2 linked regions of the Rhodopseudomonas palustris HaA2 genome follow. The protein of the gene in region 1 interacts with the protein of each later gene in a pairwise test. Links are inferred from orthologs where the notes say so. Each region holds a gene or a part of one and is shown in the gene's direction. Other genes may lie near its edges.

Evidence for each region. The genes of interacting proteins can lie anywhere in the genome.
Region 2: the proteins of grxD (region 1) and RPB_RS02725 interact in binary tests that used the Escherichia coli proteins (3 or more experiments, as listed by UniProt). The link is inferred for Rhodopseudomonas palustris HaA2 from one-to-one orthologs.

Annotation. Positions count from the first base shown.
Region 1 is NC_007778.1:4,238,999-4,244,621, reverse strand. What follows is about bases 1,045-3,893. They hold grxD (Grx4 family monothiol glutaredoxin), read left to right. Parts: upstream 1,045-2,230; coding sequence 2,231-2,557; downstream 2,558-3,893. Other genes in these bases: RPB_RS18670 (serine hydrolase domain-containing protein), read left to right, coding at 3,149-3,893; RPB_RS18675 (O-acetyl-ADP-ribose deacetylase), read left to right, coding at 2,554-3,096; egtB (ergothioneine biosynthesis protein EgtB), read right to left, coding at 1,045-1,930. Also shown: egtD (L-histidine N(alpha)-methyltransferase), read right to left, coding at 1-636; more of egtB, read right to left, coding at 683-1,044; more of RPB_RS18670, read left to right, coding at 3,894-4,438; RPB_RS18660 (threonine aldolase family protein), read right to left, coding at 5,091-5,623. UniProt on the Escherichia coli protein: Monothiol glutaredoxin involved in the biogenesis of iron-sulfur clusters.
Region 2 is NC_007778.1:602,555-606,793, reverse strand. Bases 1,388-4,239 are described here. They hold RPB_RS02725 (BolA family protein), read left to right. Parts: upstream 1,388-2,604; coding sequence 2,605-2,874; downstream 2,875-4,239. Other genes in these bases: aroB (3-dehydroquinate synthase), read right to left, coding at 4,233-4,239; RPB_RS02720 (HlyC/CorC family transporter), read right to left, coding at 2,893-4,218; RPB_RS02730 (J domain-containing protein), read right to left, coding at 1,853-2,500; RPB_RS02735 (DedA family protein), read left to right, coding at 1,388-1,832. In the rest of the region: cobaltochelatase subunit CobS, read right to left, coding at 1-922; more of RPB_RS02735, read left to right, coding at 1,206-1,387. UniProt on the Escherichia coli protein: Transcriptional regulator that plays an important role in general stress response. Has many effects on cell morphology, cell growth and cell division. Acts by regulating the transcription of many genes, including dacA (PBP-5), dacC (PBP-6), ampC and mreB.

The DNA of each region.
Region 1 (5,623 bases):
GGCGGCATCGTCATAGGCCGGCACCACCAGCCGCTCGTCCTTTTCCAGATCGACGCCGATGATCAGCCGCGCGCCGTCGCCCAGAATGTCGCGGGCGCTGTTCAGGAAGCGGGCGGCGTCCTGCGGCTCGAAATTGCCGAGCGTCGAGCCCGGAAAGAAGCCGACCTTCGGCAGATCGCGCACCGCCTCGGGCAGCGCGAAAGGCTCGGTGAAGTCGGCAGCCACCGGATGGATCGCGAGGTCGGGGAAGTCACCACGCAGCGCTTCGGCCTGCGCGGTGATGAAATCGCCGGAAATGTCGACCGGCACATAGGCCGCGACCGCGTGGGCGGCGAGCAGCAGCCGGATCTTGGTGGTGGCGCCGGCGCCGAATTCGACGATGGCGGCGTTCGGCGGAATCAGCGCGGCGATCTCGCCCGCGCGGTCGCGCAGGATGCCGAGCTCGGTGCGGGTCGGGTAGTATTCCGGCAGCTTGGTGATCTCGACGAACAGCTCGGAGCCGGCGTCGTCGTAGAAGTATTTCGGCGACAGCGACTTCTGCGGCCGCGACAGGCCGTCCAGCACGTCGGCCGCGAAGGTTCGGGTCGGCGCGTCGAGCTGATGCGCTCGCGCGTGCACGGCGACGTGCATATTCATGGGCGGTCTCCCGGATGCGCGCGCGGCGCGTCTTGTTGCGAATTGCTCAGCTGTCGTAATCGGCGAGCCGGAGTCCGGTGAACTGCCAGCGGTGGTGCGGATAGAAGAAGTTGCGATAGGTGATACGGCTGTGATCGGCCGGTGTTACGCAGGACGAGCCGCGCAGCACCAGTTGGTTGACCATGAACTTGCCGTTGTATTCGCCGAGCGCGCCTTCGATGGCGCGATAGCCCGGATAGGGCGCATAGGCGCTGCGGGTCCATTGCCAGACCAGGCCGAAGGCGTCGTTCAATTGCCCGGCGCGCGCCGCCACTTCCCATTCCATCTCGGTCGGCAGATGCCTGCCGGCCCAGCGCGCGAACGCATCGGCCTCGTAATAGCTGATATGGCAGACCGGCGCGTCGGGATCGATGCGCTGCAGCCCGCCGAGCGTCATGATGGTCCACTCGCCGTCGACCTGACGCCAGTGACCCGGCGCTTCCCAGCCCTCGCGTTCGCAGCTCGCAAAGCCGTCCATCAGCCACAGCGTTGGCGTGCGATAGCCGCCGTCGGCCATGAATTGCAGCCACTCGGCGTTGGTGACGAGGTGGCGGGCGAGTTTCACCGGCCCGACCAGCGCGCGATGCGCCGGCTTCTCGTTGTCGAAATGGAAGCTGTCGCCGGTATGGCCGATCGCATGGATGCCTTCGGGCAGATCGACCCAGCCGTCGCCGCTGCGGTCGGCGGCGGAGAGCGTCCAGGCCGGATCGTAGGCCGGCGGAATCGGGTTCTGCGCGAAGGCGTGCAGGATGTCGGTCAGCAGCAATTCCTGATGCTGCTGTTCGTGATTCAGCCCGACCTCGACCAGCGGCGCGAGCCGGGCCAGCGTCGCGTCGTCGGCCTCGGCGAACAGCCCGAGCATCGCCTCATCGACCGCGCGCCGATAGGCGGTGACGTCGTCGGCGCCCGGCCGGGTCAGCAGCCCGCGCGCCGCGCGGGTGTGCCGCGGGCCGGCGGAGACGTAATAGGAATTGAACAGGAAGGCGTAGTCGGGGTGGAAGACCTGGTAGCCGGGCTTGTGCGGGCCGAGCAGGAACTGCTCGAAGAACCACGTCGTATGCGCGCGGTGCCATTTCGCCGGGCTGGCGTCCGGCATCGACTGCACCACCTGATCTTCAGGGCCCAGCGGCGCCGCGCGGCGCTCGGTCTCGTCACGGACGGCGCGATAGGCCGCGGCGAGGCGATCGGCCGGAGCAGGGGCTGCGGTGTCGGCGGAAGCAGCAGAATCGACCACAGTGGCTGCGGCGGAGGACATATTCGGCACGAGCAACTCCGGTTTGAAGAAAAACGCCGCTGTCCGGCAGCGGTTCCACAGTTTCGGACATAGGCGCTCGTTTCAGGGATGTAAGGCCGCAGCCGTACAATCCGCGCCGGGACGCCGCCGCGGGAGCCGGGCGGGTCGCCGCGCCCCGCCGCTCCGATTGTTGAGCCAAATCAGCACCTCAGCCGGCCTGTCGGGCATTTTACTTGGGCTGCGAAACGTTTTCGGGCTACATATATGAGCATTCGACCCGGCCGCTGGTGGTCAGCCGGCCGCGCCGCAAAAGGATCCGCCATGAGCATCGAGCAATTCATCGACAACGAAGTGAAGGCCAACGACGTCGTGCTGTTCATGAAGGGCACGCCGCAGTTTCCGCAGTGCGGCTTTTCGGGTCAGGTGGTGCAGATCCTCGATCACATCGGCGTCGCCTATAAGGGCCACAACGTGCTGGAAAACGCCGAGCTGCGCGACGGCATCAAGCAATTCTCGAACTGGCCGACGATTCCGCAGCTCTATGTGAAGGGCGAATTCGTCGGCGGTTGCGACATCGTCCGCGAAATGTTCCAGGCCGGCGAATTGCAGAAGCTGTTCACCGACAAGGGCATCAAGGCCGCGGCCTGAGCATTTTCGCACGCCGGTGCGGGACGGCGACCTGTGAGGTCGTCGTCGCCGACATCACGACGCTCGCGGTCGACGCGATCGTCAACGCCGCCAACGGCTCGCTGCTGGGCGGCGGCGGCGTCGACGGCGCGATCCACCGCGCCGCGGGGCCGCAATTGCTGGCCGCGTGTCGCAAGCTCGGCGGCTGTGCCACCGGCGATGCCAAGATCACCTTGGGCTACGATCTGCCGGCGCGCCATGTGATCCATGCGGTCGGCCCGGTCTGGCACGGCGGCCGGTCGGGCGAGGACGAAGCGCTCGCCTCCTGCTATCGCCGCGCGCTGCAACTCTGCCGGCAGCACGGCCTCGCTTCGATCGCGTTTTCGGCGATCTCCACCGGCGTCTACGGCTTTCCCCCCGAACGTGCCGCGCCGATCGCGGTCGCCGCCTGCATCGACGCGCTACGCACCGCGGCGCCGGTCGATCGCGTGGTGTTCTGCTGTTTCTCCGAACCGAGCGCCGCTTTGCACCGCGCCGCGCTGGCGGCGGCTCTTGATTAGCGGCACGCGAGCGTTACCATCCGTCCCGTCACAATCGGGAGGAAGACTGATGATGTTGCGTCATGCCGTGCGGACGCTGTTGGCCGGAGCGCTGGTCGCGTTCGCCGTTCAGGCGTCCGGCCCTGCCGCCGCGGAAGGAACCTTCGACCCGCCGCCGGGCGCGCAGTTCTCCCAACCCAAGCTCGAGCGCATCGACGCGTTCTTCAACGGCATCATCGCCGAGGGCAAGATCCCCGGCGCGGTGGTGTATATCGAGCAGCGCGGCAAGCCGGTCTACCACAAGCATTTCGGCGTGCGCGACGTCGCCACCAAGGCGCCGATGACCGACGACACCATCTTCCGGCTGGCGTCGCTGACCAAGCCGTTCACCGCCGTCGCGGTGATGATGCTGGTCGACGACGGCAAGCTGAAGCTCGACGATCCGGTGGCGAAGTACATTCCGGCCTTCGCCGACACCAAGGTCGGCGTCGAGAAGAAGCGCGACGACGGCGAAAAATATCTCGATTTCGAGACGCTGAAGCGGCCGATCAAGATCAGCGATTTGCTGTTGCACACCTCGGGCATCACTTACGGCTTCTACGGCGACAATCTGGTGCGCAAGGCGATCGCGGCGGCGAAGATCTACGACGGCGATCCGAGCAACGCCGAATTCGCCGAGCGGATCGCGAAAGTGCCGCTGCAGGAGCAGCCCGGCACGCTGTGGGACTACGGCAATTCCTACGAAGTGCTCGGCCGTGTCATCGAAGTGGCAGCGGGCAAATCGTTCTATGAGTATCAAAAGGAGAAGCTGTTCGACCCGCTCGGCATGAAGGACACGCGCTATTATCTGCCCGAAGACGGGCAGAAGGCGCGGATGGCGCAGCCGATGCCGAACGATGCCGATTTTCGCGTCGGCCGGCCGAGCCGGCCGGACATCGTCAAGAAATGGGAGTCGGGCGGTGGCGGCCTGACCTCGACCCCGTCGGACGTGATCCGCTTCGTGCGGATGCTGCTGCACAAGGGCGAACTCGACGGCAAGCGCTATCTCAGCGAAGCCGCCTTCAAGGCGATGACCACCGATCACATCGGTCCCAGCTCCGGCATCGCGCGCGATCATTTCTATTTCCCCGGCGACGGCTTCGGCTACGGCTACGGTCTCGCCGTGCGCACCGACCCCGGCAACGCCAAGCCACCGCCGCCGGGTTCACTCGGCGAGTTGAAATGGGACGGCGCCAGCGGCTGTTACTTCGTGGTCGATCCGAAGCAGGAGATGTTCTTCGTGCTGATGGAGCAGACCCCGTCGCAGCGCCAGCCGGTGCAGCGCGAGCTCAAGAAGCTGGTCTACGAGGCGCTGGCGAACTGAGCGCGTGCCGGCGCTCCGGCGTCCGTCGGGAATCCGGTTCCGCGCCGAACGGCCGGGATATCACGCCCGCATCGTTGTGACGCGGGCGCGACGGCTGTTTCGATCGTTGCGCATTTCTCCACTGCGACACCTGGATCGCACTGCACGCGGCGGGGCCTGACGCCGCCGCGAGCAAGTTCCTGCAATCAGCATTGAACCGAGTGGTGGGTTTCGAATTGACCCTGTGACAATTTGGGCCCACCGTCGCCGCCCTATATGGAAAGGAATCTCATGACCTACAGACAACCCGGTCGCAAAAGCCTCGTGTCGCGCGTGCTCGCGGCTGCAATTTTGACCAGCATCTATTGTTTCAGCCTCGTCGGCGCGACCGCTTTGATCACCGGTGCAACCACCTCGGAAGCGTTCGCGCAGCGCGGTGATCGTGGCGATCGCGGCCGCGGCCGCGGCCGTGGTCGCGGCTATGACCGTGGTCGGGGGCGTGGCCGGGGCGATCGTGGCCGCGTTCGCGGCGGTGGCCGCCCGGGCGCCTGCGTCGTCAACGCCGCCGGCGTTCGCCTCTGCCTGTGACGGTGCTCACACGCCGCTCTCGGCGGCGCGTGTGAAAACGAAGTCATCGACGCGCGCTGCTCTCCGAGCGGCGCGCGTTTTTCGTTCAGGCCTTGCGCACGATCTCGCGCACCAGCGCCAGCGTCTCGTCGATCATCGCGGCGCTGACGTCGAGATGGGTGCAGGCGCGGATCCGGCCGTCCATCATCGCCAGCAGCACGCCGCGCTGCCGCAGCTCGGCGACCATCGCGTCGCCGGCAACGCCCGCGCCGTCGGGCCGGAAGAACACCAGATTGGTGTGCGGCTGCTGCACATCGACGCCGGCGATCTGCGCCAGCCCTGCGGCCAGCGCGCGGGCGTTGGCGTGATCCTCCGCCAGGCGTTCGACGTGATGATCGAGCGCGTAGTGGCAGGCGGCGGCGATGATTCCGGCCTGCCGCATCGAACCGCCGAGCCGCTGCTTCCAGCGCCAGACCTCGTCGATGAAGGCGCGTGAACCGGCGAGCGATGCGCCGACCGGCGCGCCGAGGCCCTTGCTGAAATCGATCCACGCCGAATCCCAGCCCGCCGCCATCTCGTGCGCCGCGATGCTGGTGGCGACCGCCGCGTTCATCAGCCTTGCGCCGTCCATATGGGTGG
Region 2 (4,239 bases), 3.6 Mb from region 1 along the record:
GCGGGCGCTCCAGCTCGTCGCATTTGTTGAGGAAGGTGACGCGGAACGCGAAGCCGATGTCGCCGAAGATCTCGGCGTTCTCCGACCAGGTGATCACCGTGCGCGGGCTCATCACCGTCGACAGGTCGCCGTTGGCGAAGGCGTTGCGGGTGAGATCGGCGAGCCGCACCATCTTGTTGACGATGTCGCGCCCTTCCGGGTTGCGATAGTGCTTGGCCTTGGCGAGCACGATCTCGACTTCCTCGTCGTGCGGCAGATAGTTCAGCGTGGTGACGATCGACCAGCGGTCCATCTGGCCCTGGTTGATCTGCTGCGTGCCGTGATACAGGCCCGAGGTATCACCCAGGCCGATGGTGTTGGCGGTGGCGAACAGCCGGAACGCCGGATGCGGCTTGATCACCTTGTTCTGGTCGAGCAGCGTCAGCCGGCCGGAGACTTCCAGCACGCGCTGGATCACGAACATCACGTCGGGGCGGCCGGCATCGTATTCGTCGAACACCAATGCCACATTGTGCTGCAACGCCCAGGGCAGGATGCCGTCGCGGAATTCGGTGACCTGCTTGCCGTCGCGGACCACGATCGAGTCCTTGCCGACCAGATCGATGCGGCTGATGTGGCTGTCGAGATTGACGCGGACGCAGGGCCAGTTCAGCCGGGCCGCAACCTGCTCGATATGGGTCGATTTGCCGGTGCCGTGGAAGCCCGTCACCATGACGCGGCGATTGCGGGCGAAGCCGGCGAGAATCGCGAGCGTGGTGGCGCGGTCGAAGCGATAGTCGCTGTCGACATCGGGCACATGCGGATCGGCCTCGGAAAAGGCGGGAACTTCGAGGTCGCTGTCGATGCCGAAGACCTGGCGGACCGACACCTTCATGTCGGGCAGGCCGGTGATCTCCTGGGCTTTGGTCGTGGCGGCGGTCATCAATCCTCCGTGGTCCCGGACGCGCCCGAAACCCGATCTATGTGGTGGATGCGGTTGAGTGCGGATTTAAACCTAGCAGACCGCCGCGATCCGCAGAAGCCCGCCGTATGATCAAAGTTCCGCCGATGTTTCATTGAGATAGGCACGAGACTCGGTTTTTGGAAGGCTGCCCTGCGAAACCGGAGGCCGATCGGGATCGGCTTGCCCGCGGAACGCGCAACGATTCCGCAGGCGCATTGCCGTAGACTGCCGCCACCGCTCCTTTCGCGCTGCGAGGCCCTGCGTGAACGCCGTTCTCGATGCCCTGATCGCCTTCGCCTCCGCCCATCGCGAGCTGGCCTATCTGACGCTGTTCACGGCCGCGCTGCTGGAGGCGGTGCCGGTGCTGGGCACATTGGTGCCGGGCTCGACCATCATCCTGGCGCTGAGCGCGCTGATTCCGGGCGGCCAGCTCGATCTGGTCGGCGTGCTCGCGGCGGCGGCGGCCGGGGCCGCGCTCGGCGACGGCGCCGCCTACTGGATCGGACATCGCCAGCAGCGGCGCATCCTGTCGGCATGGCCGATGGCGCGCTATCCCGAGCTGGTGGCGCGCGCCGAGGCGTTCTTCGTGAGATTCGGCGGCTGGGCGGTGTTGTTCGCCCGCTTCGTGCCGCCGATTCGCGCCTTCGTGCCGATCACCGCCGGCGCGCTGCAGATGCCGCCGGCGCGGTTCTTCGCGATCAACATCCCGGCGATCCTGCTTTGGGCGCCGGCGCATGTGTTGCCCGGCGTCGTCGCCGCCACCGCGCTGGAGCAGGCGCACGGCCGATGGCATCACTGGCTGCCGGTGGTCGCGGGCGTGGCCGGCGTGGTCGTTCTAGCTGGCTGGCTGCTGTGGCGGCGACGGCGGGGTAAGGCGCAGGCGACCTGACGAGCCGGCCGCCGCCGCGGTCAGGTCCGCACCACCGTCTTCAAGTAATTATACGCCTTGATGATCTCGATCAGGCGATCCTCGGTCGAGCGGTCGCCGCCATTGGCGTCGGGATGATGCTGCTTGACCAGCGCCTTGTACTTCGCCTTGACGACTTCGAGCGTCGCGTCGCTGTCGAGCCCCATCACCTGCAGCGCCTTGCGCTCGGCGTTGAACACCTTGCGCGGCTCCGACTTGGTCTGCTCGGCCGACGGATCGGGCCCGCGCCGCCAGCGGCTGCGGCCGTTGAACTCGTTGATGACGTTGAACGGATCGGCGGCGCCCGCGAGATCCTCGGGGTTCTTGGTCCGGCTCTTGGCGCCGTTCTGGCCCATCTTCCAGGTCGGGCGATGGCCGGTCAGCGCGTCCTTCTGATAGCGCGCCACCGCGTCGGCATTCATACCCTCGAAGAAATTGTAGCCCTGATTGTATTCGCGGACGTGATTCAGGCAGAAGTGCCAGTAATCCTTCTCCAGCCCGCGGCCCTTCGGGGCGCGATGCGCGCCGCGATTGGCGCAGCCCGGCGCGTCGCACATGATCACCTGTTCGCGCGCAGCCTCCTTCGCCGCCGCGGCCTTGGTCGGCTTGACGCGGATCTTGTCGAAGAATTTGGACGAGTCGATTGCCATGCGTGACTTTGACTACGCCTCGGGCCGAGCTTCAAGTCTTGACATTATCAGCAAGCCCCGGGTTGATGGTGTGAGCAGGCGGCGAACCAACGATCGGTCGGACCATGGGCGTCAAGGACAGTCTCACACAGAAGTTGCGCGAAGCTTTCACGCCGGAAAGCCTCGAGGTGATCGACGAATCCAACCTTCATGAAGGTCATGCGGGCCATTCCGGCCGCAGCGAGTCGCATTTCCGGGTGAATATCGTGTCGGGCGCATTCGCCGGCAAGAGCCGTATCGATCGCCACCGCATGGTCAACGAATTGCTGGCGGCGGAACTTTCGGGCGGCGTCCACGCGCTGGCGCTGAAGGCCAGGGCGCCGGGCGAAGCGTAAGGGAGGCGCGCCCGCGGCTCACGCCGCGGGGCCGCCGATGCGCGCGATCTTCCCGGACTTCTTGTCGGCGAGCTCGGCTTCTGTCTCGCGCAGCACGGGGACGATGCGCAGCGCGGTGATGCGATTGCGCTCGCGGCGCAGCACCCGGAAGCGGAAGCCGTGGAAGGTGAAGCTCTGGCCCCGCACCGGGATCGAGCGCGCCTCGTGGATCACCAGGCCGGCGATCGTGGTGGCTTCCTCGTCCGGCAGATTCCAGTCCATCGCGCGATTGAGATCGCGGATCGGCACCGAACCATCCACCACGACCGAGCCGTCCGGCTGGGTGCGAACGCCGGCGACCACGACGTCGTGCTCGTCGGAGATGTCGCCGACGATTTCCTCGAGGATGTCCTCGAGCGTCACCATGCCTTCGACTTCGCCGTATTCGTCGACCACCAGCGCGAAGTGGGTCTTGCGCGAGCGGAACGCCTTGAGCTGCTCCGACACCAGCCGCATCTCCGGCACGAACCACGGCGGCAGCGCGATCTTGTTGACGTCGATCTTGCCGGCGTCACCGTCGGCGGCGCGCATCGCCCGCAGCAGATCCTTGGCGTGCAGCACGCCGATGATGTTCTCCGGCTTCTCGCGCCACAGCGGAATCCGGGTGTACTCGGTGGCCAGCACCTCGCGAACCAGTTCCTCCGGCGGCAGGTCGGCGTTGACCATCACCATCTCGGTGCGGTGGACCATCACGTCGGAGACCTGCAATTCGCTGAGATCGAGCAGGCCGCCGAACATGTCGCGGTCGTGCTTGGCGACGCCGCCTTCGTGATGGATCAGTTCGACCGCGCCGCGCAGCCGCTCGGTCGCCGACAGCAGCGACTGATGCGCGCCGACCTTGATGCCGAGCAGCCGCATCAGCACGCGGACCAGCGCCTCGATCACCGTGAGCAGCGGGCCGAGCACCAGCACCATCAGCCGCATCGGCTTGGCGACCAGCAGCGCGAAACGATCCGGCGCGTTGATGGCGACGGTCTTGGGCAGCACCTCGGCAAAGATCACCACCAGCGCGGTCATCACCGCGGTGGCGTAGAGCACGCCGAACTCGCCGAACCAGGCCGTGAACAGGCCGGTCGCCAGCGCCGAGGCGCCGATGTTGAAGATGTTGTTGCCGAGCAGCAGCGCGCCGATCATCCGCTCGCGCGTCGCCAGCAGCCGGCCGACGATGCCGGCGTTGCGGCTGCCCTGCTTCGCCAGCCGCATCATGTTGGCGCGCGAGGCCGCGGTCAGTGCGGTCTCGCTGGCGGAGAAGAACGCCGAGCCGAACAGACAGGCGATGACGATACCGGACGTCACCCAGTCCATGATCTCGCGCTCGCTCACGAT